3 regions of the Bradyrhizobium sp. BWC-3-1 genome follow, and region 2 is predicted to be linked to each of the others. Evidence: predicted binding sites of a transcription regulator. Region 2 holds the regulator's gene; each other region holds the start of a gene.
What was found. The regulator LexA, encoded in region 2, represses DNA repair genes until DNA is damaged. The targets are predictions, from matches to a motif close to TGTTCNNNNTGTGTTCNG.

Region 1 (10,714 bases), 4.2 Mb from region 2:
CCATGTCCCGGCCCTTTTCACTGAGCTGACGCTGGGCGCTCATGTCGTCGAATTTGAAAGGGTAGACATCCTTTTGGCTGTCGTCGGTAGCGGTGTGGCGAAACACCAGCACGTAGCCGCCTTGCTTGAGCGAGGCGATCAGTTGCGAGCTATCGGCCGCGGCGGCTTGAGTGGAACCACAGAGAAGGATCACGAAAGCGAGGCGGCAAAGCACGTTCATGCGAAATCCTCTGTTTAAATGCCCCAGAGGATGGTGACGTGCGACGCGGTCGATTTCAATTGTCGATTACCGGCCGAGATCAGGTTCCTATGAAATCCGAATCAAACCGCGAGCTGCCGCGCCGCCGCCAGTCCGGCCAGCGCCTCTTCCAGCTTCTCGCGATCGAGCGGCTTGATCAGAAACCCGTTCATGCCCGCTTCAAAGCAGGCGTAGCGATCTTCCACCAGCGTATTGGCGGTGAGCGCGAGGATCGGCGTGTGATGGCCGCCTCTAGCTGCCTCATGCGCACGGATTCGTTTTGTCGTTCCGATGCCGTCAAGCTGCGGCATCTGGATGTCCATCAGCACGAGATCATAGGGCGTGCCGGCCGATGCCGCGCCGAGCCAGGATTCCAGCGCGGCCTCGCCATTGATCGCGATGACGACGCGGTGGCCGAGTTTCGTCAGCAGCGAGCGCATCAACAGCGCGTTGATCTCGTTGTCCTCGGCGACGAGAACCGACAGGCCTTTCGCCGGTACCGCGGCGGTGGATGGGGCCGAGGGCTCCGGCGCGAGATCGGGCGAGGCGACCTCCGGGGGTAGCGTGAGGCGTGCGGCGAGCGAGGCCGCGCGCAGCGGCTTCACCAGGAAGCCCGTGAAGGCCGGCGAAAGTTTCTCGTGGCGCGAGCCGGACGTCAGCAGCACGAGGCGTTGCGTCGCATGACTGCGTGCGGCTTCGCCGAGGCGGTCGGCGGTGGCAGCGCCGAGCGCGCGATCGATCAGGACCGAATGCCATGAGCGTTCCGGCAGCAGCGCTTCCGCCACCGCGACGTCCGTCACCATGCAGGTCTGGCCGCCCCAGCGCTCCAGCCGGCGCGCGATCAAGGAGGCCTCGATGCCGTCGGCGATCAGCAGGATCGACTTGCCGGTGAGATCGGGGACGGGGAACGCCGTCTGTTCTGCGCCAGCGTGCGCTGGCGCGAGCGGAATCGCGACCTCGAAGGTCGAACCCTTGCCCGGCTCGCTCGTGAGCGTGATGCGGCCGCCCATGCGCTTGACGATGCGCTCGCTGATGGCGAGACCGAGGCCGGTGCCGCCATAGGTGCGGGCGACGCGTTCGTCGGCCTGCTCGAATTCGCGGAAGATGCGCTGTTGCGCGTCGGCTGCGATGCCGATGCCGGTGTCGCGCACCAGAAAACTGATCTCGTTCGGCCAGATGCCGGGCTCGACGATCAGCGCGACGCCGCCGCTCGCAGTGAACTTGATGGCGTTGCCGGCGAGGTTGAGCAGCACCTGGCGCAGCCGCGCGGCGTCGCCGACCACTTCGAGCGGCAGCCGCTCGTCGACATAGGCGGCGATCTCGAGCTGCTTCGCCTGCGCGCGCGGCGCGAGCAACTCGGTGATGTCCTCGATCAGGGCCGAGAGCGAAAAGGGACGCTGCTCGAGATCGAGCTTGCCGGCTTCGATCTTGGAATAGTCGAGCAACTCCTCGATCAGCGCCACCAGCGCTTCGCCGGAGGTCTTCACGGCCTTGGCGTAGGTCGACTGCTCAGGCGTCAGCGTGGTGTCGAGCAGCAGCCCGCCCATACCGATGATGCCGTTCAGCGGCGTGCGGATCTCGTGCGACGCCATCGCCAGGAAGCGCGATTTGGCCCGGTTGGCGGCGTCGGCCTGATCGCGGGCGTCGGACAGCGCGCGCTCGGTCTCGGTGCGGTCGGTGACGTCGCGTCCGACGCTCTGCAATTCGGCGGGCTGGCCGGCGTCGAGGCGGACATAGCCTTCGCGCCAGGCGATCCAGCGCGCGCCGAGCGGGGTTGCGATCTTCTGGTCGTGAATCCGCGTGCCGTTGCTCTCGCGAGCGCTGTCGCCCTGCTCCAGCACGGCGAAATCAAAGCGCGTGCCGACCAGCGCGCCGCGCGCCTGTCCGGCAAGCGCGCAATAGGCGTCGTTGGCGAAGGTGATGCAGCCGCTTGTGTCGCGCAGCACGATCAGATCGCCCTGCTGTTCGAACAGGCTGCGGGCGCGTTCTTCCGCTTCCTTCAACTCCCAATTGCGGTCGATCAGCGTTTCGTTGTGGGCAGCCAGCGCCCGCATCCGCTTGTTGACGAAGCGCAGGCGCATGCTGAGCGTGGCGAGGCCGAGGCAGGCGAGCGCGAACAGGAAGCTGACGCCGATCGCAAACGCATTGGGATCGTAGCCGGACGTCTCGGACCGGCTGCCGGAGACAAACCCATAGGCGCCGCCGAAGGTCGCCGAGAAGATCATGAAGGAGCGGATCGCAAAGGCGATTCGGGGGTGCTGTCGCCTGAAGCGGCGCATGCGCACCTTGATCCGGAACGTCCGACCCATCGCCACCGACCCGACTGTTTTCATAAAACGCTACGCTCGCTGTAAACGACGATGTGCCGCCGACCTTGCGAACAGTTTGAGGCCCTGCGACCGCCTCCAAACAGGGTTGACGAGGCGTTAACGGCGCAAAGCGACGCGGCTCAAAGCGAGGCGGCCTGGAGACGGCGGTGGCCGCCGCGGGCGCCGACGATCAGCGCCGCCGCCTCGCGCTGCGAGAAGGTTTTCGAGCGCACATAGACACGGTAATCCGCCGGCCCCTCGGTGGAGAGATAGATCACCTGACCGCCGTCGACGGGCTGCGCGGCAATCGAGATCAGGCGAGTCGAGGGGTTGGCCTGGCAGGACTCCGATTCCGAGCCGAGGCCGTCGTCGACGACGGCGAAGTCGGCCGCGTCCGCATCCTCGGTGATCTGAACCCGCACCGTGGCGCGCGCGGGATCATCGGTGAAGGCGACATGCACGCCGGCGGTCCAGAACAGCGACGTCAGCTCGACCGAGGTGTCGCCGAGGGCGATGCAGGGATGCGAGACCGATCCGATCTCGCTTCGGGCAAACACCGCGGCCGCCAACAGGGGAACAACCGACGCCAGGATCTTGAAACGCAACATGACGCGCTACTCGCCGGGCCCGGTACGGGGAACTGATGGGCCTTATGGTTTGCAGAGCGTAAAGGAAACTCGTTACCGCCGGGTTGATGCCGGTATCCGGGGATGAGGATCTCAGTCGGTTAGGCGCTTCTGTTCGTTTTTCGCTCGACTTCAGTGAGAACCAAATAGCTGTTCTTGCCGAAGCTGATCGCCCACAGCGCCGCCCAGGCACCCCACCTGTTCCTGACCTCGATCTCGACGGTTTGGCCGGGAGTGGTGCGAACGACGAGCGGCTGGCTCCTGCCCCAATCAATGGTCGCCTCGATCGTGCAGGCGCCGGCCGGCAGCGTGATCTCCAACACGCCGTTGCGCGCAAGCTTCCCAACGCTGGTCCCGTTGACCCACAGCTCGTATGACCTCAGCCAATCAGCGTATTGGGACGCACGAACAAATCTGATGGTGCAGGCATTGGCGTCGGTCATAGCTTCACTCTCGGGGAACGTGCTGTTCGTCAGGAAGATGCCGCGGGCGTATCGGTCAGGCGATCTGGCGCACATCCTCCGCGAGTGCGCGGTAGGACAAGGCCTCGGCGAGATGCAGCCGGCCGATCCTGTCCGCATGATCGAGATCGGCCAGCGTGCGCGCCACCCGCAACACGCGGTGATAGCCGCGCGCCGACAGCCGCATGGTCTCGGCGGCGTCGCGCAGCAGCTTCTGGCCTTGCGCATCCGGTTTGGCAATCTCCTCCAGCACCGAGGCCGGCGCTTCGGCATTGGTGCGAACCTTCGGCAGGCCGGCGTCCGCGTAGCGGGCGAGCTGGATATCCCGCGCCGCCGCCACGCGCGCGGCGACTTCGGCCGAGCCCTCTGCGGGCGGCGGCAGGATCAAATCGGCCGCGGTCACCGCGGGAACCTCGATGCGCAAATCGATGCGGTCCATCAGCGGCCCCGAGATGCGGGCCTGGTAGTCGCCCGTGCAGCGATCGATGCGGCCGCGCTTGCAGGCATAGCCGGGCTCGAACGCATTGCCGCAGCGGCAGGGATTCATCGCCGCGACCAGCATGAAGCGTGCGGGATAGGTGACGCGGTGATTGGCGCGGGACACCGAGACCTCGCCGTTCTCCAGCGGCTGGCGCAGCGAATCCAGCACGCGCGGATCGAATTCGGGGAGCTCGTCGAGGAACAGCACGCCCTGATGCGCGAGCGAGATCTCGCCGGGCCGGGCGCGCATGCCGCCGCCGGTGAGCGCAGCCATGCTGGCGGAATGATGCGGCGAGCGAAACGGCCGCCGCGCCGTCAGTGCGCCGCCCTCGATCTCGCCGGCAACAGAGGCGATCATCGAGACCTCGAGCAACTCGCCCGGTGACAGCGGCGGCAGGATCGAGGGCAGGCGTGCCGCCAGCATCGATTTGCCGGCGCCGGGCGCGCCGATCATCAGCAGGTGATGGCCGCCGGCGGCCGCGATCTCCAGCGCCCGCTTGGCGCTCTCCTGGCCCTTGATGTCGCGCAGGTCGAGCGGCGAGCTTGCTGCTTCATGCACCTTCGGCACAGGCCGCGACAGCACCTGCGTTCCCTTGAAATGGTTGGCTATCTGGATCAGCGAACTTGCGGCGATGATCTGGATGTCCGGGCTCGCCCATGCCGCTTCCGAGCCGCAAGCCGCCGGACAGATCAGCCCCTCCTCGCGCACATTGGCGCCGATCGCGGCGGGAAGAACACCGGCCACCGGCGCGATCGATCCGTCGAGGCCAAGCTCGCCCAGAACGGTGAAGCCGGACAGCGCATCCGGAGGGATCGCGCCGATCGCCCCCATCAGGCCGAGCGCGATCGGCAGGTCATAATGGCTGCCCTCCTTGGGCAAATCGGCGGGCGCGAGATTGACGGTGATCCGCCGCGCCGGCAGCGCCAGCCCCGAGGCGATCAGCGCCGAGCGGACCCGCTCGCGCGCCTCCGACACCGCCTTGTCCGGGAGACCGACGATCGCGAAGGCCGGCAGACCGGGCGCGACCTGCACCTGCACGTCGACCGCGCGGGCCTCGATCCCCTCAAAGGCGACGGTAGAAACCCGCTGAACCATGCCCGAACCAGCCTGCCCTTTTGCACAATTAGGGGTAGCAGAGCGGGCCAATTCTTGCAAGAACAATACAGGAACGGGTCGAGGGGCGCCGGAAGGTCCTAACCAATCGTAAACACGACGAAGACACTACGCCTCGAATGCAAGCTGCTCTGCTCAGCACATTCCAACGAATGTCCGCTACTCCTAGGGGTGCGGGATGGGCCGTGGTCTAACGGGTGAACAATTCAAATGCTTGCAAATCGCCGGAGAAGCGAACGACGGATGTGCACGCGGCTCGCCAAGATTCATTTTGGCGCGGGTTCGCTGCCGCGGGACTGCACGATCACGGATATTTCGGATGGCGGCGTGAAAGTCGTGGCGGAATTTCTGGAAGTGCCGCCGCAATTCACCATCATCTTCGCGCCCGACTATTCCCGGCAGTGCCGGCTGCGCTGGCGCATCGGCTGCGAGTTCGGCGCTGAATTCACCGACTGAGCTTTCGGAAGCGCCCCGCCTTAACGGGACTTTAGCGTTAATCGGTAAGCATCTCTGATCAGTCGCCGAGTGATCAGAGTATGTCCAAGCGTTTGTCCGTCGCCTCTCTTCCGGCGAGATATCTGTTTTCCGCGCTTCTGATCCTGGCCCTCGGCGGCTGTCAGACAACCGGCATCGAGGACATCACCGGCGCGCTCGGCGGAAAGTCGGACACGGCTGGCAGGGCCGAGGCCAAGCCGGACGTGAAGCCGGACATGGATGCGCTGCGCGAGCGCTATCGCGCCAAGCCTGGCGATCCCAACGTCGCGCTCGAATACGGCAAGGCGTTGCGCCAGACCGGCCAGCGCGCGCAGGCGCTCGCGGTGCTGGAGCAGGCCGTGCTCGCCCATTCCAGCAACAAGGCGCTGCTCGCCGGCTACGGCCGTGCGCTCGCCGACAGCGGCAGTTTCCAGCAGGCGTTCGACGTCCTCGGCCGCGCGCATTCGCCCGAGGATCCCGACTGGCATATCCTGTCGGCGCAAGGCGCCGCGCTCGATCAGCTCGGTCGCAACGAGGAGGCGCAGCAATATTACGCCGCCGCGCTGAAGATCGTGCCGGACGAGCCGTCGGTGCTGTCCAATCTCGGACTGTCCTACATGCTGCAGAACAATCTGCCGCGGGCTGAGGAAACGATGCGCCGGGCGCACGAGCGCAATCCCGCCGATTTCCGCGTGCGCGCCAATCTCGCGCTCGTGCTGGGACTCGAAGGAAAGCAGGCCGAGGCCGAAGCCATCGTGAAGGCGGACCTGCCGCCGGATCAGGCGGCGGCCAAGGTCACGGCGCTGCGGCAGTTGCTGGTGAAGAAGCAGCAGCGGGCGGAGAAGTAACTCGCTCGCGCGCGTCAGGATGCCGTGTCAGGAAGCCTTGGTCCGAACGCCTTGCTCAGAACGCCTTGCTCAGGATGCCTTGCGATGCGGGGCTGACCCGCGACCCGACCTGCCCTTCAGCTTCTTCAGCAGCGGCCCGAGCAGCGAGCGCTTCGGCTTCTTCACTTCGCCCCGCCCGGCGAGGCGGTTCGCCATGTTCTGGAACAGCTCGGTGGTGCGGTGGCTCTTGGAGACCTCCGCGATCATCTGGCCGTTGTTGGCCGCGGTCGAGAACAGCTTCGAATCGAACGGGATCACCGCGATCGGCTGGCTCTCCATGGTCTTGGCGAAGGCCTTGACCTCGATCTCCGCCCGCTTGGGCATGCCGACCTGGTTGATGCAGTAGAGCGGCGGCCGGTCGTTCGGCCGCGCCGCCTTCAAGACGTTCAGCATGTTCTTGGTGTTGCGCAGGTTCGCAAGATCGGGCTCGGCCACGATGACGATGTCGTCCGCGTTGACCAGCGCGCGACGGGTCCAGCCCGACCATTGATGGGGAACATCGAGCACGATGCAGGGCGTGGTCATGCGCAGCGTGTCGAACACCGCGTCAAAGGCCTCCGCGCCGAAATCGTAGACGCGGTCAAGGGTGGCGGGCGCAGCAAGCAGGCTGAGACGCTCGGTGCATTTGGAGAGCAGACGCTCTATCAGGGCCGTGTCCGGCCGATCCTGCGACAGCACCGCATTGGCGATGCCTTGCACCGGGTCCTGGTTGTAGTCGAGACCCGTGGTGCCGAAGGCGAGGTCGAGATCGATCACGACGGAATCGAGCGCGAGGTCGCGGGCGATGGTCCAGGCCACATTGTGCGCGACGGTGGAGGCACCGACACCGCCCTTGGCCCCGACCACCGCGATGACGCGGCCGGTGATGATGGTTTCGGACGCCGAGAACAGGCTGCAGATCGAGCGGACGACGTCGAGCGTTTCGACCGGTCCCACCACATAGTCGTTGACGCCGCGGCGGACCAACTCGCGATAGGGCGCGGTGTCGTTGGGATTGCCGATCACGACCACACGGGTGCCGGGATCGCAGACGCCGGCGAGGTCGTCGAGGCCCTCGAGGATGTCGCGGGTGCCGTCGGATTCGATCACGATGACGTTCGGCGTCGGCATCGTTTCATAGACTTCGATTGCCGCCGCGAGGCCACCGTCCTTGGCCGTGAGATGCGCCTTGGCGAGACGGCGATCCTGCCCGGCCGCGGTCACCGCGGCGAGCGTCTGCTCGGTCTCGCAAAAGGCTTGCACGGAGATGCGAGGAACCGGCGCAATGTGTTCCTCGGGGTGCTGCGGATCGTCCGCTTCTTCGTCGTGGACGCGTGTCATCTGCCTGTATCGCTGAGTTTGGCCTTGTCGGCGTCTGGATTGCTGCTCGCGATCGGCGTGCCCTTGCGATAGCGCTCGAAGGCCATGTCACGCCGTGCGTTATAGACCGGCGTCTCGGACCGCGGCTGCTCCAGGTCGGCCGGATTGTCGATCATGGCCGCGAGGTTGCGCTGGCTGGCGCAGCCCAGATTGAAATAGGGCCGGTTCTCGTTGTAGCCGGGGTCGAGGATGGAGGGGCCGATATCTTCCGGCCACAGCCCGCAGGGGCCGGCGACCGCGGCGATCCGGGAATAGCTCAGGCGGATGGTGGGCAGCAGTCCGGGATCCTCGGGCCGATAGGGATGCTGGACGATGGCACGCGAGGGCACGCCGACGGATGCGAGCACGGAACGGATCTCGTGATAGGTCGCCGCCGCCGCGCGCGAATTCGCCGCGTTGACCGGGACGTCGACCACAACCGAGCCGGTGCCTTCGCGCACCCAGTCCCGGGCAATGCCGGCGACGTCCGCGTGCTGCGCGGCCGAGAGGCCGCCGCGAGCCTTGCCGACGAAGATCACGATCGACTTCTTGGCTTCCTCGACCGCGATCGGGTGACGCTGGCGATAGTCGGTCGGCACCGTCTGGGTGACGATCTCGCCGGTGGTGTTGCAGGCGCCCAGCATGACGGAGAGCCCCGTCAGTGCCAGCGCGACGCTCAACCCGCGACGTCGATCGGCCATGGTCTTCGTCATCGCTTCATCCCCTCGTGCCCCGTCTCTTGCCCCGTTCCTCAGGCTGTCCGTTCGTCGTCAGTCGATGATGAAGCCGAAATCGCCGGGCGTGCCCGCGATCGGATCGACGCGGCGCGCGACGCCATAGAGGCGGTTCATGCGACCGAGCAGCGCCGTCTGGGCGTCAGACGCCGGGGCGAAGCCGTCGTCGGGCCGGGACAGTTCCTTCTGAGCCACCGCGCGCACCACATAAGGCGTCACGATCACCATCAGCTCGGTCTCGTTGTTGACGAAGTCCTGGCTGCGGAACAGCGCGCCGATGATCGGTACCTGGTCGACGCCGGGCAGGCCGTTGATCGCCTGTTTGGTCTGCTGCTGGATCAGGCCGGCCATGGCCATCGAACCGCCCGAGGGAATTTCCAGCGTCGTTTCGGCGCGGCGGGTCTGGATCGAGGGGATGGTGATCGAGTTGGTCGAGCTCGACGACAGCGCCTGGGTCACCGTGATGGCGCTTTGGTTCGACAGCTCGGACACCTCGGTCATCACCCGCAGGCTGATCCGTCCCTCGCTCAGCACGACCGGGGTGAAGTTCAGGGAGATGCCGAACTTCTTGTAGGTGATCTGGGTGGTGCAAACGTGGGTGACGGGATCGCAGGCATAGCCCGAGGGAATGGGGAATTCGCCGCCGGCGATGAAGGTGGCGGATTCGCCGGAGATCGCGGTCAGGCTCGGCTCGGCGAGCGTGCGCATGACACCGGCACTTTCCATCGCGCGCATCGTGGCGCTGACGGTCGCGAAGCCTTTGGTGAGACCGGCGACACCTAATCCGTTGTTGCTGACGATCGGTCCGCCGCTGACCGAGAACGGGTTGGAATTGTTGAAGTTCACCACCGCGGTGCCGGCGTTCAGACTGGCGCTGAGATCGACGCCCAACTGCTTGACGATATCGCGGCGCACTTCGCCGACGACGACCTTGAGCATCACCTGGTCGCGGCCGCGCACGATGATGTTATTGACCACCTTGTCGGAGCCGCCGACCAGTTTCGCGGCGACGTCGCCGGCCTGCTGGGCCTCGACCGGGCTCGACACCGAGCCTGTCAGCATCACGCTGTCGCCGACGCCTTCGATCTGCACGCCCGGCAGCGACTGGCGCAGCGCCGTGCGCATGCCGTTGAGATCGCGCTTCACCGCGATATCGTAGGCGGCGACCTGCTGGCCGTCGGCGGCGAAGAACACGACGTTGGTCTGGCCGACCTGTCCGCCGATGATATAGGCGCGTTGGGCCGAGCGGATCACGGCATTGGCGATCTTGGGATCGGCGACCAGCACGTCCTTGACGTCGCGCGGCAGGTCGATGACGGCGGACTTGCCGACGCCGAGCGACAGGAAGCGCGTCTTCGCCGGCGCGATCGTCCCGACCGGCGAAACATCGAGATCGGCTGCCTGCATCGGCGCCTGGTCGCCGACCGGCGCATCTGCGGCGCTGACGACATCGGGGGCTGCGAGGAGCCCCAGGGTCAGCATCGTCCCCGTCCAGAACGAGCGCGCGCGATTCCCCCGAATGCGCATGCCCGTCCGATCATCCCCGTAGTTCATCATGTCCCCATCACTTCTGTGACGTCAGTTGCCGCGCCTGTACGCCGTAGCGGATCACGTTGACCCCGCCGGACCGCTTGCTCGCCTGGTCCTCGGGCGTGCTGTCGACCGAGTTGGCATCGACGATGCTGCGCAGCGCGAGTGTCAGCGTGCCGCCCTGGCGCGCTGCCGATAGCGCGGCGACCTGGTCGGGTTTAAGCTCGAGCGTGACGGTCCTGCCGACGACGGCGTTCTGGCCGTCCTTTTCCTTCGGCGCCTGGTCGATCGCGAGCACGCGGATATTGGTCAGGATCGCTTCGGATAGGATGAGGTCGTTACCGGCGGCCCCGTCAGGATTCTTCAGGCGGCGGGTCAGCATGATGTCGACGCGGTCATTCGGCAGGATGAAGCCGCCGGCGGCAGTCTCGGCTGAAATCTCGGTGGAGACGGCGCGCATGCCCGACGGCAGGATCGCGGCCATGAAGCCGGAGCCGTCGGCCCTGACCAGCTTCTGCTCGCG
Region 2 (10,714 bases):
CCTCTGCTTTCGAAGCTAGTCGGGCCGACGTCGCGCCACCGTTACGTTTTAGATGGCTCCAATCTTCACGCAGATCGCGTGAGCGATAATGAATACTGGGAGCGCGATGAGGAACCATACAATGGCGTCCGAGTCGCTATCCGGCGCAAACTCGCGGTTCGCGTCGGTCTCGCGGGTATGACGTACTACGACTGAAAGGGCTTGGCTCGGTCGGGAGCGCTTGGCTGCGCGGCGCAATAGCTGTTTGACAGTTGCTTCGCGCTTTTGCGCGATCTCCGCGCGTTCTTCTAGGTCAGACATCAGCCCGCACCAATCACTGCTTCTCCGCGGGCGGCATAGCCGGTGGTGGCGGTGCTGCCTGTGGGGTTTCCGCTGCAGGCTCCGCGGCAATGCAGTCACCCGCCCAGATCTTGGTGCCTCGGACTGTGCCGACTAGCTTGCAGCCCATCGGCGCTTGCGGCTTTAGCTGCACAGGCAGCGGCTTTTTAGCGGCTTTCGGGGGAGACTGAGCAAGGGCGGCCGTGGTCGCAAAGAGCAGCGCGATAACTCCGAGCATTAGCTTCATGGTCTTTCCCCCTGTGAATGTCGCGCGCGGCTATTTCCCCTTGGCCTTCAGCCCGATCTCGACCAAACGGCGGATTGCCTCCGGACGGCCCGGAAGGTCTGGCTGCGCGCGCCGCCAATCATCAATGCGCTGTATGGCGTCGTCCGACCAGCGCTCACCGACCTGGAGGCCCGGGCCGGTCGCGGGTCTGCCACGCGATTTTTTGGTAACTTTTTTTGTTGCCGTTTTCATGATCCCATGTTACCAAAAAATCAAGCCAAGGGGAAGTGGCACCTTTCCCTTGGCTCTAACCAGCAACACATGGAGTAGAGCCATGACATTACAGGCTGCATTAACACTTACCACGCGACGCCAATTTTCCAAGCGGCTTGCGGCGGCTACGGCCGGCGCTGGGGCGGCTGCGGTTGCCGTACCCGCGGCGGCGTCGTCTATGGTTTCCGTCCTCCCCGTCACCGCAGACTCTCCCGGCACCCCGGACGCCCAGCTGATTGAGCTAGGACGCCGGTTCGTCGAGATATCGCGGATTCGGGATGCGGCCAGTGAGGAGATCGTCCGCCTCATGGCGATCGGTGCTGACGAAGGGGCGGCCGAAGACGCGTTTGAGGATGCCATGGATCAACTGCGAGCGATCTTCTCTCGGATGATCTCGATGCGACCGACAACTATCGAGGGAATGCGGGCGGTGGCCTCAGCGGTCTTCCATTTCGAATGGAATGGCAAGGTCGAGTACGCCGAAGGCGGCATCGAAGGCGCCGCGGTCGCTGTGCTGGTTGCTGGGCTGCTCGATAAGCCGCTACCGGATTGCTTGCCTGATTGGGCGGCAGCCTGGATCTGAAGAAACGCCGTTCCGGAGAGTCTGCGAGAGCCCGCCGAGCCTATCGGCGGGCTTTTTGCCAGCTGGGATCAGGCCACAGGTGGAAGCGGCGTCGGGGGCTCAGGAAGTCTGAAGGTGAGGGGGAATGTTGCGGAACAGAGTTTGTCCATCGCCGACTTCTCTTCCTCAATCCGCCCGGCAATAAACTGCCGCTCGAGGTGTGACAGTTCGGTTTTGAGCAATCGGCGGTAGCGGGCAATATTGTTCCGGTGCGCGCGCAATCTGGCAAGTCTCTCATCAATCATTGGCTGCCGTCCTTTTAAGGGTCTCTCGTTAAGTCCTTTCTCCAAGGGGGGTAGGATGCCCCCGGAGCAAAAAATTAGTTCGACACCGACAGCTGTCAAGCGGCTCATTAGGGGCTCACTTTGTCGCGCAGCTGGGCCGTCTGCCTTTCCGCGATGGTCAATGCTGGAGCTTCGCCTTGTGCAGAAGCTTAGTCTGCATTTCCATCTGCAAGGCGAGCTGTTTGCGCTCGTGCTTAAGTTTCGCTTGCTGCTCTAAAGTGTTGTGACCATCACGATCCAGAACACTGATCAGAAAAACTTGGTCCTCGATGTGCCGCTGGCGCTTACGGATGTCATCCAACAGCTCTTCGAGCTCGTTTCGGAGGTCTAAATCCATCGCAATGCTCCTTAACCAATATCGCTGAAACAAAGCATCATGAACCACGCAAGTTTAACCGAGGCTTAGCCCGTCGGCTTCGGCCGGCGGCTTTTCTTTGCCCACATCGTGCGAACACATAAGCAAATGCCGCAGCAGTGACACTGCTGCGGCATCGCGCACGGTCAAATGAACCGGGTAAAAAAATCACGTAAAATATGGAGCCAGCCCCGGCTTCATCACGCTAAGCGAAATGCGGGCGGGCATGCAAATTGATTCGAATTGTTCCTTAACGTGTGTCAGGCGCTTTGAGTGAAGGCACCGCCGGGGCTGGGCGTGGCGGGCCTTCTCCCCAAGCACAAGGCCGCGTATGTCCCCCACGGCCCCGTCCCGCCGGAGAGCCTGCGCCGATTGCGTTAATGCCCGGTTGCGGGCAGCCGGATTCACGCTGGCGGGCCGCTGGGTTGCCGATTTGGCACACTTCACGATTTTCGCCCCGCCCAATGGTCGGTCTGTCAGAAAATCGACAGACAGTGTCGGGAAGAGGCGAGTACGGTAGAGGCGGCTGATGGGCGTATTCGCGTTATTTGCTATGTCGGAAAGTGCAGTACGCTTCTACCGTTTAGCTGAGGTGTGCAGGGAAAAGGCCGCCGAAGCCCGTTACTCCATCGATGCGGAGCCGTGGCTTAAACTTGCTCAGGACTGGCTCGAATTAGCACGAGCCTGCCAGCAAGAGCACGACGGCGAGAAGCCTACGAGCCGCGCTGCATCCGATGAACGGCTACCAGAAGATCTGGACGCTCGAGCACTTCCACCAGCTTGTCCAAGATGATGCGCTCGTTATTCCGGGGCCTCGGTTCTAAGTATTCCTCGAGAATGCGCTGGGCATCACTAACAGCCTGAAGAGCTAGCTGTTCATCGGTCATCTGTTAGCCTCCGGTGGCTGTCCAGAACGGAAGAACTTACGTGTAAAATGGTTCCAGATCCATTAATTACCGGTTGATGATGGATGCTCGCGCCTGTGGGATGATCCACAGCAATGCTCCTTGGGCAATGCAATCGAAACGTCGTCCCAGCTGGGACAATGGGCCCAGTTTGTGGGTTTAATTGGGGATCAGCCCAGCTTAAGATAAATAATGCGTCTGAAATCAATATCTTAGACGGTATACGCGCGGCTGATGCCGCCACTCGCGCCGGTGCGGCCCGGCAGCTACGACTTTTCGCGTGACATGTTCTTCCAGGGCATCGGCGCCTCCGGCTTCGCGATGGGCGCCATCACGGTGGCGTCGCCGCCTGAGACCGGCGGCTTACGGCTGCGTTACGCGGCCTTCATGCAAGGCCTGCGCGATGCGATCGATGCCCGCATCCGGGCGACGCTCGACGGCGACAATCGGGCGATCGCGACCGCGCTGCTCACCGGGCGGCGCGATGCGATCACCACGCCCGTCAACGATGCGATGTTCATCTCCGGCCTCGGCCACGTGCTCTCGATCTCCGGTTTATCACATGGCCGTCGTTGCCGGCGTCGTGTTCTTCGCGGTGCGCGCGCTGCTCGCTCTGATCCCCGGACTGGCAGCCGGCTTCGCCATCAAGAAATGGTCGGCCGCCGCCGCGCTGGTCGCCGCTGCGTTCTACCTGCTGCTGTCGGGCGCGGAGGTCGCCACGCAAAGGTCGTTCTTCATGACGGCGGTGGTGCTGATCGCGGTGATGGTCGATCGCCGCGCCATCACCTTCCGCACGCTTGCTGTGGCTGCGCTGATCGTGCTGGCGGTCGCGCCGGAAGCGCTGGTGCATCCGAGTTTTCAGATGTCGTTTGCGGCAACGCTCGGCTTGGTCGCACTGGTGCAAATCGGCATGCCCAATTTGTTTGCCTCGCCGGACAATTCGGCGACTGCGCGCATTGCGATGTGGGGTGGGCGCGAGATTGCGATGCTGTTCATGGCTTCGCTGATTGCGGGACTTGCGACCACGCCCTATGCCGCCTTTCATTTCCACCGTGTCACGCCGTTCGGCGTGCTCGCCAATCTCGGCGCGATGCCCGTGGTCTCTGCGCTGGTGATGCCGGCGGGGCTGTTGGGGCTGCTTGCTGCGCCGTTCGGGCTGGACAGCGTGTTCTGGTGGCTGATGGGGATTGGCATCGAGTGGATGGTCGCGGTCTCGCGCTGGGTCGCGGCCTTGCCGGGCGCGGTGGGCCGCATCCCGGCGTTCGGGATCGCGCCGCTGATCGCGGCGAGCCTGGGAATCATTGTGCTCGGCTTGTTGCGCACGCCGCTGCGCTGGTCCGGCGCCCTGGTGCTGCTGGCAGCGATCCTCTGGGGACTGTCGGCGCGGCAGCCCGACATCCTGATTGCCGGGGATGGCGCGAGCGTCGCGGTGCGGGGCAGGGACGGATATCTGCACCTGATCAGGACGAACAAGGACGGCTTTCTGCTCAAGGAATGGCTCGCTGCCGACGCCGATCCGCGCGAGGCGGGCAGAGCCTCGCTTGCCGATGGCGTGTCCTGCGACGAATCCGGCTGCGTGACGCCACTGGCCGACGGGAGGCTGGTCGCGCTGGCACTGCGCGTCGACGCTCTCGCAGACGATTGCAGTCGGGCCGCCCTGGTGGTGACGACTCGTCCCGCGCCGCCCGATTGCGCGGCGATGGTGGTCGATCGGCAGCGGCTCGCCAGCCAGAGCGCGCTGGCGCTGACGCAGCGTGGTGACGGTTTTGTGGTTCAGGCAGTGAGGGCGAGAGGCACGAGCCGCCCCTGGTTGCCGGCCGGCGCCGGCGAGGGTGATTTCGACGGCAGCCTCGCGCCAAAGTCGACCGCGCCTCGCATCAAGGACGCAACGCCGGCGGACACCGACCTGCAAGCCGACGATTGATCTGATGGTGCGGAGCAACGCAGTGGTTCGGTGCGTCCGTTCGGATTCGCGGGGCGCAAACCACACCATCTCGCCGGCCACGGCCGGCGATGGCGATTCAATCCTGACCTCCGACCTCGTAGCCGGAGGGCGGCTCTGTCAGCCGATCGGCAGGTGCGTGACGGTCGGCTGCCTGTCGGCGGTGATCTGCGCCTTGTGCTCGCGCTCGGTGACCGACTGAGTCACCGGCAGTTGCAGCACCGTCGCGCGCTGGCCTTCGACGAGCTGCGTCACCAGCACGTATTTGCCGTCGGGGAATTCGATCGCATCATGATGGCGGTCGGGAACGTGCGGATCGATCTTGCCGAACTTGCCGACGCGGGAATTGATGGTGCGCGTCCAGATCCAGCGATTGTCGTAGCGGACGTCGTCGGCGAAGGCGAGCTCCGTCCCCGGCAGCAGGCAGACGGCGACGGACGGATCGGCTGCAGAGGCGAAGCCGCGCGTCGAGGTGCCGCGGAAGCTTGTCGTGACGATCGTCTCGCCGACTTCGGCGGGGCGCGACGCGACGGCATGTAGGCTGTAGTCACACATCGGGTGCTCCTCATGCTGGGATAGCAACCCGCGTCTCTTATCGAGGCGCAGGCCTCTATCAGAGTGGAAGCACGAACGCTGTGCTTGGTTGTGGGCAAATCTGCGGCTGGCTTCCGCAAGCCGCGATCACATTATCTTTCCCGAATTCAATAGGAACAAAGCTCGCCGCGATGCATTCGGGAGGCGCGTACGCGAACATTGCCAACTTGGCTGCAACGGCCGAACTTGACCGCTGGTCGCTGTTTCCTCGAACAACCGAGCCGCGAAGCGGTGCTGCTTGAAGCGGTGCTGCTTCGTCGGCGTGGCGAGGAGCCAGCGTTGGAGGAGGGGCCGGATAGTCTGTGCAGAACCAGAAAGGCTATCCAGCCGGAGCGGACGATGATCCGCTCCAATCTCTGACCGGCGATGCCGATCGGAAGCGCGCGAGGCGCCAAGCACCTCCGGCATGAAGTGCTTCCGATATGAAGTACTGCCGATAGAAAGGACTCCCGGTATCAGTACTTCCGGTAAAGCCCGATCAGCTTGCCCTGAATCTTCACCCGGTTGGGCGGCAGGATGCGGACCTCATAGGCCGCGTTGGCGGGCTCGAGCGCGATCGAGGCGCCGCGACGGCGGAAGCGCTTCAGCGTCGCTTCCTCGTCGTCGATCAGCGCCACCACGATGTCGCCGGTATCGGCGCTCTCGTTGCGCTGGATCAGGGCCATGTCGCCGTCGAGAATGCCGGCTTCGACCATCGAGTCGCCGCGCACTTCCAGCGCGTAATGCTCGCCCGAGCCGAGCATGTCAGGCGGTACGCTGATAGTATGGCTGCGGGTCTGCAACGCCTCGATCGGCGTGCCGGCCGCGATGCGGCCCATCACCGGCACCGCGACGGGACGTTCGCCCTCGTCAGCGGGCAGGCTCGCGCTCGCACGCACCTTGCCGAGATTGCCCTCGATGACGCTCGGCGTGAAGCCGCGGCGGCTGCCAGCGGCTGCCTGGAGCTCCGGCAGCTTGATGACTTCAATCGCACGGGCGCGGTTGGGCAGGCGTCGGATGAAGCCACGCTCCTCGAGCGCCGTGATCAGGCGATGGATGCCCGACTTCGAGCGCAGATCGAGCGCATCCTTCATCTCGTCGAAGGAGGGCGGCACGCCGCTTTCCTTCAGACGTTCACTGATGAACCGCAGAAGCTCGTATTGTTTGCGCGTTAACATCTCGACCAAAGTCCCCCGGTTGATGTCGTCCGATTCCGAGACGCTGAATTCGGCCATAAGCCGCTGCATGCTCGAAACAAATCATGAACAGACACTATATGTTCGATACATGTTCCGCAACTGCTTAATTTACCGTGAACAGAGCAAAGTGCGCGGAACGCGCGTTGCGGGGGCGCTCAGACGGGGAGCCGCAACACTTCGCAAGCCGTGCCGGCTTCGGCCTTCGGCGCGAATGGTGCGCGGACGAGAAGTACCTGTGCTGCAGCGAGATTCGCAAGCAGCGAAGAGTCCTGATGATTGACGGGAACAACGACGCGTGTGCCATCGTCACGCTCCTCAAGATGCGCGCGCAGATAGTCCTCGCGCTGGTCGTTGGCGCCGACGTCGCGGCCGAGCACGGCGCGTTCACGGCGATGGTGAATCACTGAACGGCCCGACAGGGCGCGAATCAGCGGCACCATGAACAGGAAAGCGCACACGTAGGACGATACGGGATTGCCCGGCAGGCCGATCACACCCATTGCGCCGAGTCGCCCGTGCATCATCGGCTTGCCTGGCCGCATCGCGATCTTCCAGAACGCCATCGCGATGCCTTCGTCCCGCAGTGCCTGCTGGACCAGATCGTGGTCGCCGACCGATGCGCCGCCGGTCGTGATCAGGACGTCGGCGCCGCTCTCGCGGGCGCGGCGGATGCCGGCGGTGGTGGCCTCGAGCGTGTCGGCGGCAATACCGAGGTCGATGGTCTCGGCGCCCTCGCTGCGGGCGAGCGCGTGCAGGGCGTAGCCGTTGGAATAGACGATCTGGCCGTGGCCGGGCGTGGTGCCCGGCATCACCAGCTCGTCGCCGGTGGCGAGAATCGCGACCTTCGGACGCCTGACAACGGCAAGGTGCGGATGATTCATCCCGGCGGCGAGCGCGAGGTCTCGCTCGGTCAAACGGCTTCCCTTGCGCAGGAGCACGTCGCCCTCGCGGAAATCAACGCCGGCGGGGCGGATGTGCCGGCCGGCGATTGCGGCTTCCTTGATCGTGATCCGCTTGCCGGCGGCGATCGTGTCCTCCTGGATCACGACGGCGTCCGCGCCAAAGGGAACGACGCCGCCGGTGAAGATCCGCACGGCCTCGCCGGCTCCGACCGTCCCCTCGAACGGTCGGCCCGCTGCGACTTCGCCGATGACGGTGAGCTCCGAATCGATCGTCGCGGCATCGGCCGCGCGCACCGCGTAGCCGTCCATCGCCGACATCGCCTGCGGCGGCTGCGTGCGCCGCGCCACGACGTCACGCGCGAGCACGCGATGGTAGGCCTCGTCGAGGGAAATCATTTCTTCCGGCAGCGGCTCTGCACCCGCCAGCACCGCGGCAAGCGCGTCAGAAACCGGCATCAAGGCCACGGCGAAAACTCCTGCTCGGCACGTTCGGGCGAATGTTCCGCACGTCTTCTAGCCGAGCGCAGGCGCAGAGGCAAAAGCGGCTGAGCAGGCACAGTCATCCCGCCCCTTCACATTGTTCCGGAAGGCAGGATCAAGCGCGTCGCGGCATGATCCGAAGGAGGTCACAGATCGGCAGGAGAGTGGTCATGGAAGCGACGAAAATCATGGCAAGGCGAGAACGCGCCATGGCCTGAATCGATCAGCTCCCTGCCTGCCCGGGAGTTACGTCGGGCGCCTTGGATCCCTGATCCTTGTCGGGCAGCGGGTCGGCTTGGGATTTCAGGTCGGCGGCCTTGCTCACAAGCTTGGCGGAAAGGTCCGAATCTGAAGTTGTCCTCGCGAATTCAAGAAGAAGAGAGGCCTGCTTGGTGAGGTAGGTTTTGCCCAGCACGATGATGCATCCGTCCGTAGAAGTCCCAACGGACTCTAAGAGTCCGGAAGGCGGTATTCCGTTCCCGGAACTCTGTATAAAAATGTACAAAGTGATCCGGTTCCTCAATTTTTCAAAATTGGTCCCTCGGGCCGTGCCGTCGTGGGTTTCGCGACAACGGACCGTCGTCAAATGCCCAATGCCTTCAATGCGTTCCCGACGTCACGCGGCGAGGTCACATGCACCGCCGTCAAGCCGCGCGCGCGTGCTCCCTCGATGTTTTCGGCAAGATCGTCGAAGAACACGATGCGCCCGGCGGGCACGCCGATCGCCGCAACGACGTGGTCGAAGGCCTCCGCATCCGGTTTGCGCAGGCCGATGCTGGACGACAAATACAGCTCGCGGAAATGGCCGAGGAGGTCGGCATATTCCCTCGAGAAATGGTCCACGTGCGGCCGGTTGGTGTTGGAGAAAGCATAGAGCGGCATCTGTTTCGCTGCGCGCGGCAGCAGCTCGGCGATGTCAGGCATTTCGCCGGCGAAAATCGCGTTCCAGCCTTCCAGGAACTGCGCATCCGAAATGCCGATTCCGAGCGAGGCTCGCAATGAGGCGAAATAGTCCTCATCGCTGATCTTCCCCATCTCGTGCAACCGATAGGCTTCGCTGTCCCGCACATAGCGCGCGACGATGGCTTCGGGCTTGCAGCCGGCATGTCCCGCCCAGCAGGCGATCGCCTTGGAGAAATCGATATCGAGCACGACGCGGCCGAGATCGAACAGGAGCGCATCCGCGCTGCCGGGAGAGAGCGATGTCACCTGCGTCCTTTCACTCAGTATCGATACGGCTCGTGGTCGAACAGCGGAAACGCGCTGAACACACTCGGCGCGTTGGTTGCGGTCGCCTGCTGCAGGCAGGATTTGTTGACCTCGGCGAACGAGGTCGCACCCAAGAGGCCGAGGCAGCGCAGCACTTCGTCCTCGAGCAGTTCCAGCATGCGCGCCACGCCGGCTTCGCCGGCCGCCGCCAGCGCCCAGCATTGCAGCCGGCCGATGCCGACGAGGTCGGCGCCCGCCGCGATCGCCTTGACGATGTCGGTGCCGCGACAGACACCGCCATCGACCATGATCTTGGCGCGGCCGTTCACGGCGTCGACGATCTCGGGCAGCACGTGCATGGCGCCGCGACCGTGATCGAGCTGACGGCCGCCATGGTTGGAGACGTAGATCCATTCGACGCCGTGATCGATCGCGATCAGCGCGTCCTCCGGCGTCGCGATGCCCTTGAGGATCAGCGGGATCTTGAACTTGTCCTTGATCATCTTCACCGTCCGCCACTCCAGACCCTTCTGGTAATCGCCCCCGGTGGCGCGCAAGCGGCTCTCGCGAACGTAGCGCTTGGCGATGTCACGTTCGCGGCGGCTGTAGTGGGCGGTGTCGACGGTCAGGCAGAAGGCGGCGTAGGCGTTCTTCTCGGCCCGGCTGACGACGTCGGCGACGAAGGCGTCATCGCCGCGCACATAGAGCTGGTAGAGCCGCAGCGCGTCGGACGCAGCTTCGGCGGTCTTTTCTAGGCCGGGCTCGGACACCGAACTGAGCATGTGCGCCGCACCGAAAGTGCCGCAGGCGCGTGCCACGCTCGCCGCACCATCCGGATCGAAGATCTCGAGCGCGCCGACCGGGGCGAGGACCACGGGCAGGCGCATCTTGCGGCCGAACTGTTCGACCGAACCTGTAACCTTGCGAACATCGCGCAGCACGCGCGGGCGGAAGGCGATCTCGTCCAGCGCCATGCGGTTGCGACGCATCGTGGTCTCGGTCTCGGCCGCGCCGACGATATAGTCCCATGCATTCTGGTTGAGGTTGGCGCGGGCTTTCCGGATGAATTCATGCAGATTCTGGAACGGCTCGGTGCTGGCGCCGAGCTCGACGTTCCTTTCCGGTTGGATGCGGGGTGCTTCGTTCATTGTTATCCTCCCGAGAATTTGAAGCCTTCCCTGATCGCCTAACCCGTCCGGGGCGCCAAAACCATCCTAAAATGGCATGGCTGCGAGGCGCGGGCCGGCCGGCCGACCCCCGCTGCGCACGAACCGGTCCTGCAACGTTGCCGAAAGTTTAGGTCCGGACCAACCGATTTTTTCGGTGTACCCGCCGGCGTGGCATCCCGGCCTTGAAGAAACCAGAATGGTATTGTGAGAAGCAGGCTGGATCGCCATTTGCATGGCGGCTCCCAGCCCACCGAACC
Region 3 (10,714 bases), 3.4 Mb from region 2:
CTTCTGTCTCACAAGATCCGCAATCTCATCCTCGTTCACAGTGAGGAAAAGCCGTTTCAGGATTGCAAGGTCTAGTCCTTCATTCTTGAGAGCGAAGGTGAGATGCCCCTCAAGCGTCGCGTCCGGCGCATGGCGCGGCGTGTAGATGCGCCACCCCTCCTGCTCAATGATCCGGTGCTTTGTTCCGATTGCGGAAAGCACGCGCGGGACCGGGACGGATAGGCTGTAGGCGTCAACCAGCGCAGCATAGCCAACAGGAGTTGCTATCTCCGGCAGCCGCCGGTCATGAATAACAGACACTGGTCCTGAAAACTTTGTCTGCATTGTCCCAGATCCATGAAAAACGCTCTCGAATCGTGAATTTCACTCTCAACTTGGCCTTTGAGCCGCAAAACCCTTTTACACCGTGAAAAACACTCACACAACCCGGGAAATGTGAAATGTCTTCGCGAAAACCGTTGGGGTTCTCCCTCGCCCCACCCAAGGGAACACTTTTGAGAGGACCAGCAATCCATTTCTGATGTCCCCAGTCAAGCACACAGCGCACGGTTTCTCATCTCCACGAGGACTCATCGTGAAGTTCTTGTGCCGATGGATCGTGCAGAGGAGAAGGCGGGACTCAAAGACGTCGGTGAACAGGCTCTGATGCGCGGGTTGGATACCGCATTTCCGTTTTTTCGTCTGGGGCTGTCCCTGGTCTAGCGTCGGGCGTCGATCGGATGATCGGCCACATAATGGATTTCAGGATTTCCCCTGCCGTGGTCCCGCCTTCACTTCTGCACGATTATGTCTGCGACTGCCCCCTGATCTTGATTGCAACAAAGGGGGCTGTGGGCCGGTCGAGCGCACCTCACGACTCGAGCGGTCCACAGCCCCCAACGATGTCACGCCTGTCGAGGTGGCATGAGCTCGCGATTGATCGCCCAAATGAAGGCGGATAGCTCTCGGGCAATCGCCGTGACGATTACGGTTCGCCGCTTGCCCTTCCGCTCGAGTGAGCGGAAGCGTCCGCACAGCCTGGTTTGCGCTTTCCACGCAATCTCGCGCGCGACTCTCGGTGCGGCCTCCACCTTTGGCTGCTTGTCTCGGCTCACGCGCGGCGGATATCGATAGCTCCAGGCCGCCTCTACAAGAATACGTCGCGCCCGCCCATTACCGGCTTTGGTGATGCCGCCTCGCTTGACTTGGTCGCCAGTCGAGTTTTCTGTGGGCACCAGACCCAGATAGCCCATCAACTCGCGCGGATTTTGAAAGCGGGATAGATCACCGATCTCAGCCAGCACCCCCACAGCCGCAATGAGATCAATCCCACGCACCGCCTGCAGGGCCGACACAACCTCGGCGAGCGACCACTCGGGTACTACCTCGCGGATGGCATCTTCCAAACGCTCCAGCCGCTCACTTTCCTGGCGTATCCCCTCAAGTAACTCTTCGAATGCGATGCGCTGCTCGCGATGCTCGAGCTTCTGCGACATGAGCCATCTCATGTGGGCTGGTCCCCACGTTGTCTTGCCCGGATAGATGCGTCCCAGCCGCAGCATCAATGACGAGATCTGTTGACGCTTGCCCTGGAGGTCCTTCTTCACTGCTTGACGGGCGCGCGAGAGATCGCGCATAGCCTCATGGCGCTCGTCCGGCACCCACACCGCCGTGAGCTCGTCCGCGCGCAACAGCTTGGCGAGGCTTACCGCATCGCGCCGGTTCGTCTTCACTCGATCGCCGGCCTTCTTCGGAACGAGCGAGGGGGCCACCACCAGGCAGTCATGGCCGAGGCTCTTGAGCAGTCTGTAGAGACCGTATCCTGTTGGCCCTGCTTCGTAGCAAAACGTCAACTGACAGCATTTCGCTGCAAGCTTTGCCACCAGCTTTCGGATCGCTGCCTCCGTGGCAGGAAACTCCCCGAGATATCGTACCTCGCCGCCACGGCCGCCATCGGCAATGGCTATAGCATTGCGCGATTTTGACGTATCGATTCCGACAAAGACCTCGGTATGATGACCCACGACTCGCCCTCCTTGTTTGAGGCTCTACCCGGTCCATCCGGGCAACCCTCGTCGCAACATCGAGGGTGAGTCGCCTCATTTTGTGGGGGGACATACAGTCTAGCGGCGTGGCGGCTCGTTCACCGTTCAACAGACCGGCGCCCCGGCCACACGTTGGGGATGGAATTCTTAACAAGATGCAAGATTTTTAACGGAACACGACGCAAATTTTGGATTAAAACAGCGCCGCGATTGCAATCAGTTCTCTTTTTGTTCTATGGTGATGAATGTCCTTCCTTACTGAGCAGGAACTCGAAAGCCTGCGCATCGATCAGAGCGTTTTTCATATTGTCGGCCCGGGAGAGGAACATTTTCAGCTACTGACTGCGTTCGATGCCGGTCGACACGCAGCTTTTTTCCTGGGCCGCGTCCGATCGGTCAACAGCGGAAACCGATACGAGTTTCTCGCGGACGCGCCGGTGCGGGCGCAACTGGCGCGGATCAGCCGGGATAGGGCAACTTTCCAGGAGCAAAGCGAGAAACTCGCGACAGCGTTCAATGAGGCTCACGGAGGCAGCACGGCTGTCGGTGCCTTCTTGATCTTCTCGCTGTCTTGTTCAGGTGGCCGGTTATATGCACTTCTGAAATTCGAGGACGAAAAGGTTCTCAGCTACGACTACGACGTCAGCCGCGGCCGTTCGGGCAAGCCGAAGCCGACCTTCGGCGAGATTGAGCGGACTTTTGTCCAGAACCGCAATGCCCTGCAGAAGGCCGCGCTGATCAAGCTCGGCAAAGAGCGCGACGAAATCTGCGTTGTCGATCGTCAAAATCCGCAGCGGCCTGCGGCCTATTTCGAACAGTTCTTGCTCGTGCGACGCCAGCGAACGGAAGAGGAGCTGACAAGGACAATCGTCGAGGTCACGCGCAACATTGCGCACAAGCACAAAGACATACTTCCGCAGGACACGATGAAAAATCTGGCGCAACGCCTCTACGACGCCAGCCAATCAGGCGGTTCCGTCGACGGCGAAAGTGCTGAAAATTGGCTGAAGAGCATTTTCGGGCCGCTGCCTGATGATAGCCCCGTGCTGACCGACTTCAAGGCAAAGCTGAAGCGCGAAGGAATGGCGGGCGAATCGTTCGTGCTCCAAAAGAACGCAATTCAGGCTCCCAAGAACCGTCGCGTTGAGACGGCAAGCGGGGTCAAATTGACCTTCCCTGTCGGTTTGATGTCTTCAGTCATTTCGGTGAACCGCGACAGGGGCGAGATTATCATCAGGGACAAGATCACACTCGATGACTTCGAGATCAACACATCTGGTCGAACGCGTACGTGAGCTTGTCGCGAACGGCGCCGTGGCGGACGAACGTATTGACGCCCTCGTGTTGCGAGGCCGGCTACCGTCCGTCGATGCGCAGGTCGCCTGGCTCGGCTTCGTCGACGATGTCCCACCGCCGTTCTCGTCCTTGCAAGTCTATAATCCGGGTCTCGGTGGTGATCTCGTTGGGAGTGATATCTTTGATTCGACCCGCGAGATCGTGATCACGCTCGGAAAGCCAACTGCCGACGGCTGCGCCTTCTTTATCTTCCAGTCCGACATCCCACAATACTTGGCGCAGCGAACTGTCCTTCCGCGCCTCGCGATCGCCGACTTCAATTCCACTCAGGCATTTCGCGCACGAGGATTGGAGTTCGCTTCATGGGATTTCGCGCAAACGCCACCGCGAGCCGAGCCTTTGCTTGGGTCTATCGACCCCACTCGCTATGTTCGTGACTTTGTCCCCGACCGTGAAATCGTTACCGATCTCAATCCCTGGCTATTATTGGCCGCGCCAGCGGTTTCATCGCCGGCGTATCAAGCTTGGGAAACGGTTTCTGCCCGCAGACTGTTGGGCGGTCTCGTCTCCCGCGCCTGGCTCGAGGATGGCCAGGTCTGGCTGCAAGCGGCGGCGACGCCTCCGATCTATCGCATTAGAGCCGATGATCCTGCCCTGCCCGGCGCTCGTTCTCGATTGACTGAATCCGCCAACTGGGTTTTTCTTTCGGGGACAGATGTCGAGGCACGCCACCTGCTCTTTTCCGGTGAGTTGGCTCGGGCGAGCCGTCCTCAGCAAGATCTCGCCACGACATTGGAGCAGGCGCTTGAGGCGGCCAAAGCTGCCTATGAAGCTCACGTCCAATCATCGAGCCGCGAGACTCTGAAGGCGCTCGCCGATCTCCGCAAGACCGTGATTGATGAAACTCAGAAGGTAGCGCAACGGGCGCAGGATCTTGCGGCTACGCTCTGGCGCGACCTGGCCGTCTCGGCTGCGCCTTTTATACTGAAGATCCTGGGAGATGCGGCCAAGACACCGGGTCCTCTCATCTCTTCCTTATTCTACTTTGCGGCCGCCGTATTCATCGGTCTGTCGTTCGCGTTGCAGTGGCGGATCAATGGCGCGTTCTTCCAAAGCCAAGCCTCGTCCCGACGGAGCTGGATGCAAAGTCTTTTTAGTTACATCTCCGTTCGCGAGCGGGAAGAAATCGCTGAAACGCCGATCGAACAAGCGATGAAGAACTATCGGGAGACCCGCGGCGTACTGCTTGTGGTCTATGGACTGTTGATCGGAGCTCTCGTTGCCGCCGGTGTCCACACTCTACACGATGTAACGCCGTCACCTTCGAGCCCCGTTACAGGCGTCGCGCCCAGCCCAGTACCAGTTCCGCCGCCTCCGGCAAAGCCGCCGTAAATTTGAGCGGTTAAGATTTCTACTAGCCGCGTATCCGCGATCGAGATCCAACAGGGCTTGATAATAGTCGAATGCAACTGCGATAGCGTAATCGCCCCGTCACATTTCGGCACCAAATTCCATCGAAACTCTCGAGCGCGTAGCTGAATCTCATGCCCGCAGTCGATCAGACCGCCATTCCAGCCCAACCGAAGCGGTTTCAGCACCATATGCGGTGGTTGTCGGGACGCTTGGCCGGCGTCGGAGCAATCAAGATCGTGGCGATCGGCTCGTCGACCACAGCGGGTGAAGGCGACATCGTGCCCTATCCGCAGCGTCTCGAGCGGGCGCTGCGCGCAAGCTTTCCGGGCAGGAACTTCGATATTCTCAACCGCGGCGTCGGCGGTGAAGAAGCTCCAGACGAGCTACGAAGGATTCAAGGCGACGTACTCGGCGAGCAACCATCGGTCGTGGTCTGGCAGGTTGGTACCAACGCGGTTTGGAAGAACCAGGATCTGGACGCCACCGCCGGCGCGATCCAACGCGGTCTCGCGATGTTCGCAAATGAATTGATGGACGTCGTGCTCATGGACCTTCAGTACGTGCCGGCCGTGCTCACTCCGATCATGGAGGAGCGAGCACACCGAATGGTGGCATTGATTGAGACGGCAGCCGGCCGGGCCGGCTTCCCGGTCAACGTGTTCCACCGCTTCGCATTGATGAAGCAGTGGCATGAGGCAGAACGGGTCTCCTTTGACCGGATGGTCGATCCCACCGATCCTGACCGCCTCCACCACAGTGACTGGAGCGCCCGCCGGATGGCAGAGGCGCTCGCCAACACGATCGCGATCGGCGCCACTGGAGGCTCATGAATGAAACGAAGTGTTGAAGTTTTTCCCACGCGAGGATCCGTCATGGCTAGAATTGCTGCCAGCGTCATTGTGCTCTTGAGCCTCTTCTTGGCAAAGCCCGCGTCCGCTTGGGGACCCGACGGACACCGCTTGGTCGGGTCGATTGCTGACCAACTACTGACCCCGAATGCCAAGCAGCAGGTGAAGACCTTGCTGGGCGTCGACCTACGGCAAGCCGGGCCATGGCTCGATTGCGTGAAGAGCGTCCACAGGCAAAACGATGGCAGCCTCGCCTACGTCGTGGATCCCCAGTACGAACCTCCCTGCACCCCCTTCGCGAACGACCGTAACGCCATGGTCGATTACGCCGGCCGAAACTGGATCGATTGCGTCTATCCGGAAGGAGCGAGCGCGACCGCCAATCTTGGCTGTCACAATACGTACCATTTCGACGACGTGGCCGTTCAGCGCGACAAGTTCGATCGAAACTATGCGGGTACCAATGATCATGATTTGGTCGCGACTACCAACGCCGCGATCGCCGTGCTGCTTGGCCGGCCGGCTCCGCCGCCCTTCGACATCAAGGACAAGAAGGAGGCTCTGTTCATACTCGCTCATCTCGTGGGCGACATGGCACAGCCCCTTCATGTCGCTGCGCCGTACCTCGATCCCAACGGAAGCCTGGTCGATCCGGACGTCACGCACACGATCGACCCGTCGACCGAAACCGCGGGCGGCAACTGGATCCACGATAAAGCCGTCACCGTCGGAAACGACACTTTCCATCATGCCTGGGACGACACCCCATCCGATCTGGGAGACACCGCCCCGCTGGCTTTGGTGAACGTCGCAAAGGCCGTTCCGGCCGATACGGACCGCATCGAGAACTGGTCAGCAATTTGGGCCACGGACACGATCGTGGTGGCGAAACAGACGACGTCGAATGTGACTTACACGAAGATAGGTCCCAGGAAATGGACGATCTCCTTCTCGGATCGAGCTGCGTACCTTCAGTCGGCGGATACTATCAAGCGACAGCAGCTTGCCAAGGCGGGAGCCCGTCTCGCCGAGATCGTGAACCACGTTTGGCCCTAGTCAGAAAAGCACTCTCGCGGAAACGATCCGTCAATCTTCGTGCTCGGCAGCCGCGGGCGGCTCTTTGGGGGACAGCCCGGGCGTCGTCGTATTCTGTTTCTTGATCCGCATCGCCAGGATAGTCGCATAAAGATCACGCGGAGAGGCCTTGTCGAGGTCCTGCAGATCACGATAGTTGGCCAAGAAATCCAGGATGCTCGGCCTCAGTGGCCGTGTGTCTGTCGGCGCTCGAGTTTTGAGCTTGCGGTCGAGGTCGAGCTTGGTGAGCTCGATTGCATGCTTACGCCATTCGACCTCTCTATCTTGTCTGTCGCGCGCGCCTACGACAAATTTGGTGATCACCCCGGTAATGACGCCAACGATCACGGCGCCGGTCGCACCTACGACGGCCGTTACGGCCGTCAACGTAGCCGGCTGCAGCTTAGACAGCTCTTGAAAAAACTCTTGAAGCGCGCTCATGGAGAGGATCTCAGGCTGACATGGCTCCGCCCGCCTGACCTTCCGTTTTGCCGACAATGAATTTCCGTTCTAGGACCTTTCCGGTCGAATCCTTGGCGATCACGACCAATTCCGTCCCGCCCGCGCCCTGCGGCATCCGCATCTCTTCGTGACACGGCGGGTCGGGACAATCGCTCTCGTGCACCACCTTCCCGCTCAGCCGGACGGTAATGCGGGTCACGCCGATGCCACCCAGGATCGTGAAACGGAAATTCCTGCCTTCGACGGGCGGCTTTGCATCCAATTCCATTCGTGAAACCATTCGCTAGTGAAAGGATATCGCACCACTCACCGTCGCAGTGCCTTATTGAACGCTACTGTGGACACCATACTGCCAAGTGCTTCTTGCGCGAAGCGGATAGATAGCGGCCCTGCCACGCGGGATCGTCCGACAAGTGCGACCACGGTACCTTGCCCTGATCGAACTGCCGCTTGACGTAGGCACGCCAGGAATAGTGCTCATAGGTGGCAAGACAGGCGACACTGTACGCCTCCGCCAGAGATCGATTGCCGTGCACCACGACAAAATTGTCGTCGTTCTGCTCGCTGGCGGACCCGGAAAAGTTGTGGGATCCGGTGACCACCTTGCAGTCGTCTGAAAAGGGGTCGATCACGATCATCTTTGAGTGCGTGATCGCATGGCCGATGCCCGGGTTCTGGTTGGGAAACAGAAACTGGCTGCGCGTCACTTCCCCAATCCAGTCCGAAAAGGACTTCACGACGCCTTCGGGCTGCACCAGAGCCGTCTCAAACTCATGGGACTCGGTATCGAGACCTCTCAGCGAGAATTTTTCGCGGTTATCCGACGTGACGGTGCTGATGACACCCCTGACGTAGATCTCTGAGGCCCTTGCGACAATATCAGCGAGTGGATCGGGACCGGGCTGGAACATCACATAGAGGATCATGTCCTTGGCGCCCGTCACGAGCTCGATGAGCGCCTCGATGTCGATACCTTTCCGGACATTCTTCTTCGACTTGCTTCGGACCCGGGTGAACCAGACGTCTGTCCCGTTCGCCGGACGCGGCGATTTGGCGTTGTCGCCCACGAGATCCGGCGTGAAGTCGCTGCCAGCATCTCTCAGGCGGCCCCACTGCTCGAAATACAATCCGGCGATCTTTGGGTCGACAAACAGAATTCCATTATTGGCCTGCGTGCAGAGGCCGGTCGGCGCCCAATTCGTGCTTCCGGTCCACACCTTCGTTGCGACGTCGCCTTTGGTGGACACAACGACGGCGAACTTGTTGTGACCCAGGCCCTTTGAGCCGAGGATCCTGTCGTGGACGTCAACGCCGGCCGCCTTCAGCTCCTCGCGGACATCCGCGTTGCCGTCGCCCCCCTTGTCGGAGCCATTCGATAGCACCAGGTGCGCGCGCCGCTTCAAAAGCTTCAGCCGCGCGATCAGTTCCTCATCTGAGAGCTCGTAAATCGCCAGATAAAGCTCCAGCCTGGGATCCCCGATGACTTCATCGAGCAAGCGCAGGAGCGCCAAGCGAAGTTCACCCGAGAGAAATCGCCTCAAAGGCTCTTCGAGGTCGGCTATGTGATCCTTGATGTCGCGCGGCTTCCAGTTCTTCTCACGCGCGATGCGTGCGACGAATTGAGACATGACGAAGCCGCGATTGAAATACGCCTCTATGCCGTTGCCGGCTTGGCCATTCACGTGGATGGCTTCGGTCCAGCCGGAATCCGCCAAGGACAGCAGCGTGTTTTCTCCGACAATGCCCTCCCCGGACGATCCTACCGCATTGATGCGATAGCGGACCGTCTGGCCGTTGTTGGCGCCGTGATCCGTCCATTCGTATCTTTGGAAAGGCCATACATTCGACGGCCTTGAGCTATTTGCGTCATCAGCGCCATCGGCGGGCGGCTGATCGGTAAAGCCCACGCGATTGCGCAGGATCTCCGTGGGCGACCAATTCCCACCCACCTGGCGCTGGCGCTCAATCATGAAGCCCAGGCATCCGGGGATCGGTACGTCCGAAGCAGCACCGCTGGAGACGCGCCAAAAGAGCTGGACATCGTCGCAATCATGATAGGCAGTTGCTCGTATCTGAGTTCCATTGACCGTATTCGAAACCGCACCCGGCATGGCGATGCCTCCTCCCCTCGATGGGCATGTGACCCTTTGTCAGGCTCGGCTCAAGAAGCTGGTCGACACCTTCATCGGCTCGTCGGCCAGCGCAAACATCAAGTTCTGCAGCGCTATGCCAGAATGAAGCCGCAGCACATCGCCTATCTCCTTCGCGTCTACAGTGAATCTGACCTTGAGCAGACAGGCCGCGCCATCTTTCTTGCGAGCTCTCGCCAAGGTGAACAGGTTGCGGACGGTGTCGTCGACCTTGACGCCCTTCTTTGACGGAATGGGATCACCATTCGCATCGTATTCGGCATCGCGTTGCCAGTAGCGGTTCTCGTCGAAGAAAATCATTGGCGTGAACGATTTTGCGTCAGGGACGTAGCAGTTTCGCTCGGCGTCTTCGAAGATTTCGCGCATCGTGCCGCCGCTACCCCGGGCGTAGACGATGCCGGCGCGCGAGTTGGTGATGAGTGTCTCCTCGCGAATGCTATTGAGGAAGAACTTGGCGTAATGCGTCGCAAAGGGCGTGGTCGGCTCCTGACCATAGAGCCAGGTGGGCACACCGAGGCTGAGGCTCGGCTTGGCCGGTGCACGCGTCCTGGCGTCCAGAGCGGCGTTGATCCAGCGCCTCGCGTCGTCGAATTGGGTCTCGTGGCCCGGCGCGACCCCTCCGTCGCTGGTCACGAGCTGATCCAGCACAGGAAGCAGGGGCTCCTTCCCGAGGATGAACAGCGCCGCCGAGAAGGCCGCATCGTCGGCGCCCGCGAAAGTTGCGCCGACGTGAGCGGCCTCCATCGCACCGGGGCCGCCGCCCGTAACGATCATAAAGCCCTGTTCGGTCAGTTGACGCGCCAGCCTTGCTAGCGTCGCATAGGCAGGTTCCGCCCTCGACAGCTCGTGCCCACCCATAATGCCGACGAGCTTTGGCGTCTCCTGCGTCAGGAAGCGTCTGAGCGCGTCAGAAATGTTGGCATCGTGGTCGGCCTGCTTCCTCCGCACGTCCAGAGTCGCCGGGTTGTCAGCGCCGTCAGCGACATATTGCCGGAAGACCCGGAAATCCCACGCCTCCGCCAGTCCCATCTTCGAAGTCGGATCGTAGCCGCGCAGAAGATCTTCGGAAGAATACAAATCGGTGGGCAATTCGTAATCCAAGGGATGCTCCTAAAAAACTCAGTTCAGATCGAAGGGACGGGGAATCCGCCCAGCGGACGCCGGCCGGCCAACCACGGCAAACATTCTCGGTGCAAGTCAAATGCCTTAAACTACAGGTAGAGTGTGACATTCACTTCTCAGGTAGGCAAGGCCAAATTCCTTTCGTTCCGCCACGGCCATCCGGAGGGATCTCAGCCACCGCTCGTTTGCTCGCTGAAATCGTCAAGCCCATGCCGGCACTGAGCTCCCTGCAATTGGAAGTGCGGACAACGGCGAGGCTGACGAGGGTCGTGTCCCCGGTGGTGGTGTAGCTCGGTAGAGCAAAGCCGCCCGGACGCGCGCCTTC

Region 1: RX329_RS00875 (YifB family Mg chelatase-like AAA ATPase) is a predicted target of LexA. The motif match lies at 5,269-5,286, and genes of this name have one in related genera.
Region 3: RX329_RS37555 (nucleoid-associated protein) is a predicted target of LexA. The motif match lies at 2,243-2,260, and genes of this name have one in related genera.

Annotation. Positions count from the first base shown of each region.
Region 1 covers NZ_CP136625.1:183,676-194,389, reverse strand. Annotated here, with positions in the region: gene RX329_RS00895 (histidine phosphatase family protein) at 1-220, opposite strand, end outside; gene RX329_RS00890 (PAS domain-containing hybrid sensor histidine kinase/response regulator) at 322-2,547, opposite strand; gene RX329_RS00885 (hypothetical protein) at 2,688-3,155, opposite strand; gene RX329_RS00880 (hypothetical protein) at 3,275-3,616, opposite strand; gene RX329_RS00875 (YifB family Mg chelatase-like AAA ATPase) at 3,672-5,210, opposite strand; gene RX329_RS00870 (PilZ domain-containing protein) at 5,439-5,684, shown strand; gene RX329_RS00865 (tetratricopeptide repeat protein) at 5,765-6,550, shown strand; gene RX329_RS00860 (CpaE family protein) at 6,620-7,909, opposite strand; gene RX329_RS00855 (CpaD family pilus assembly protein) at 7,906-8,640, opposite strand; gene RX329_RS00850 (type II and III secretion system protein family protein) at 8,698-10,215, opposite strand; gene cpaB (Flp pilus assembly protein CpaB) at 10,226-10,714, opposite strand, start outside.
Region 2 covers NZ_CP136625.1:4,424,078-4,434,791, forward strand. Annotated here, with positions in the region: gene RX329_RS21435 (hypothetical protein) at 49-300, opposite strand; gene RX329_RS21440 (hypothetical protein) at 879-1,400, shown strand; gene RX329_RS21445 (hypothetical protein) at 1,469-1,684, opposite strand; gene RX329_RS21450 (hypothetical protein) at 1,842-2,060, opposite strand; gene RX329_RS21455 (hypothetical protein) at 2,792-2,965, opposite strand; partial or broken gene RX329_RS21460 (ComEC/Rec2 family competence protein) at 3,209-4,907, shown strand; gene RX329_RS21465 (hypothetical protein) at 5,046-5,480, opposite strand; gene lexA (transcriptional repressor LexA) at 5,975-6,676, opposite strand; gene glp (gephyrin-like molybdotransferase Glp) at 6,853-8,064, opposite strand; gene RX329_RS21480 (hypothetical protein) at 8,303-8,494, opposite strand; gene RX329_RS21485 (HAD family hydrolase) at 8,662-9,288, opposite strand; gene RX329_RS21490 (alpha-hydroxy acid oxidase) at 9,303-10,436, opposite strand.
Region 3 covers NZ_CP136625.1:7,828,555-7,839,268, forward strand. Annotated here, with positions in the region: gene RX329_RS37545 (Fic family protein) at 1-324, opposite strand, end outside; gene RX329_RS37550 (IS110 family transposase) at 885-2,003, opposite strand; gene RX329_RS37555 (nucleoid-associated protein) at 2,270-3,319, shown strand; gene RX329_RS37560 (hypothetical protein) at 3,279-4,712, shown strand; gene RX329_RS37565 (SGNH/GDSL hydrolase family protein) at 4,970-5,563, shown strand; gene RX329_RS37570 (S1/P1 nuclease) at 5,606-6,637, shown strand; gene RX329_RS37575 (hypothetical protein) at 6,668-7,096, opposite strand; gene RX329_RS37580 (hypothetical protein) at 7,107-7,385, opposite strand; gene RX329_RS37585 (phospholipase D-like domain-containing protein) at 7,450-9,228, opposite strand; gene RX329_RS37590 (hypothetical protein) at 9,268-10,368, opposite strand.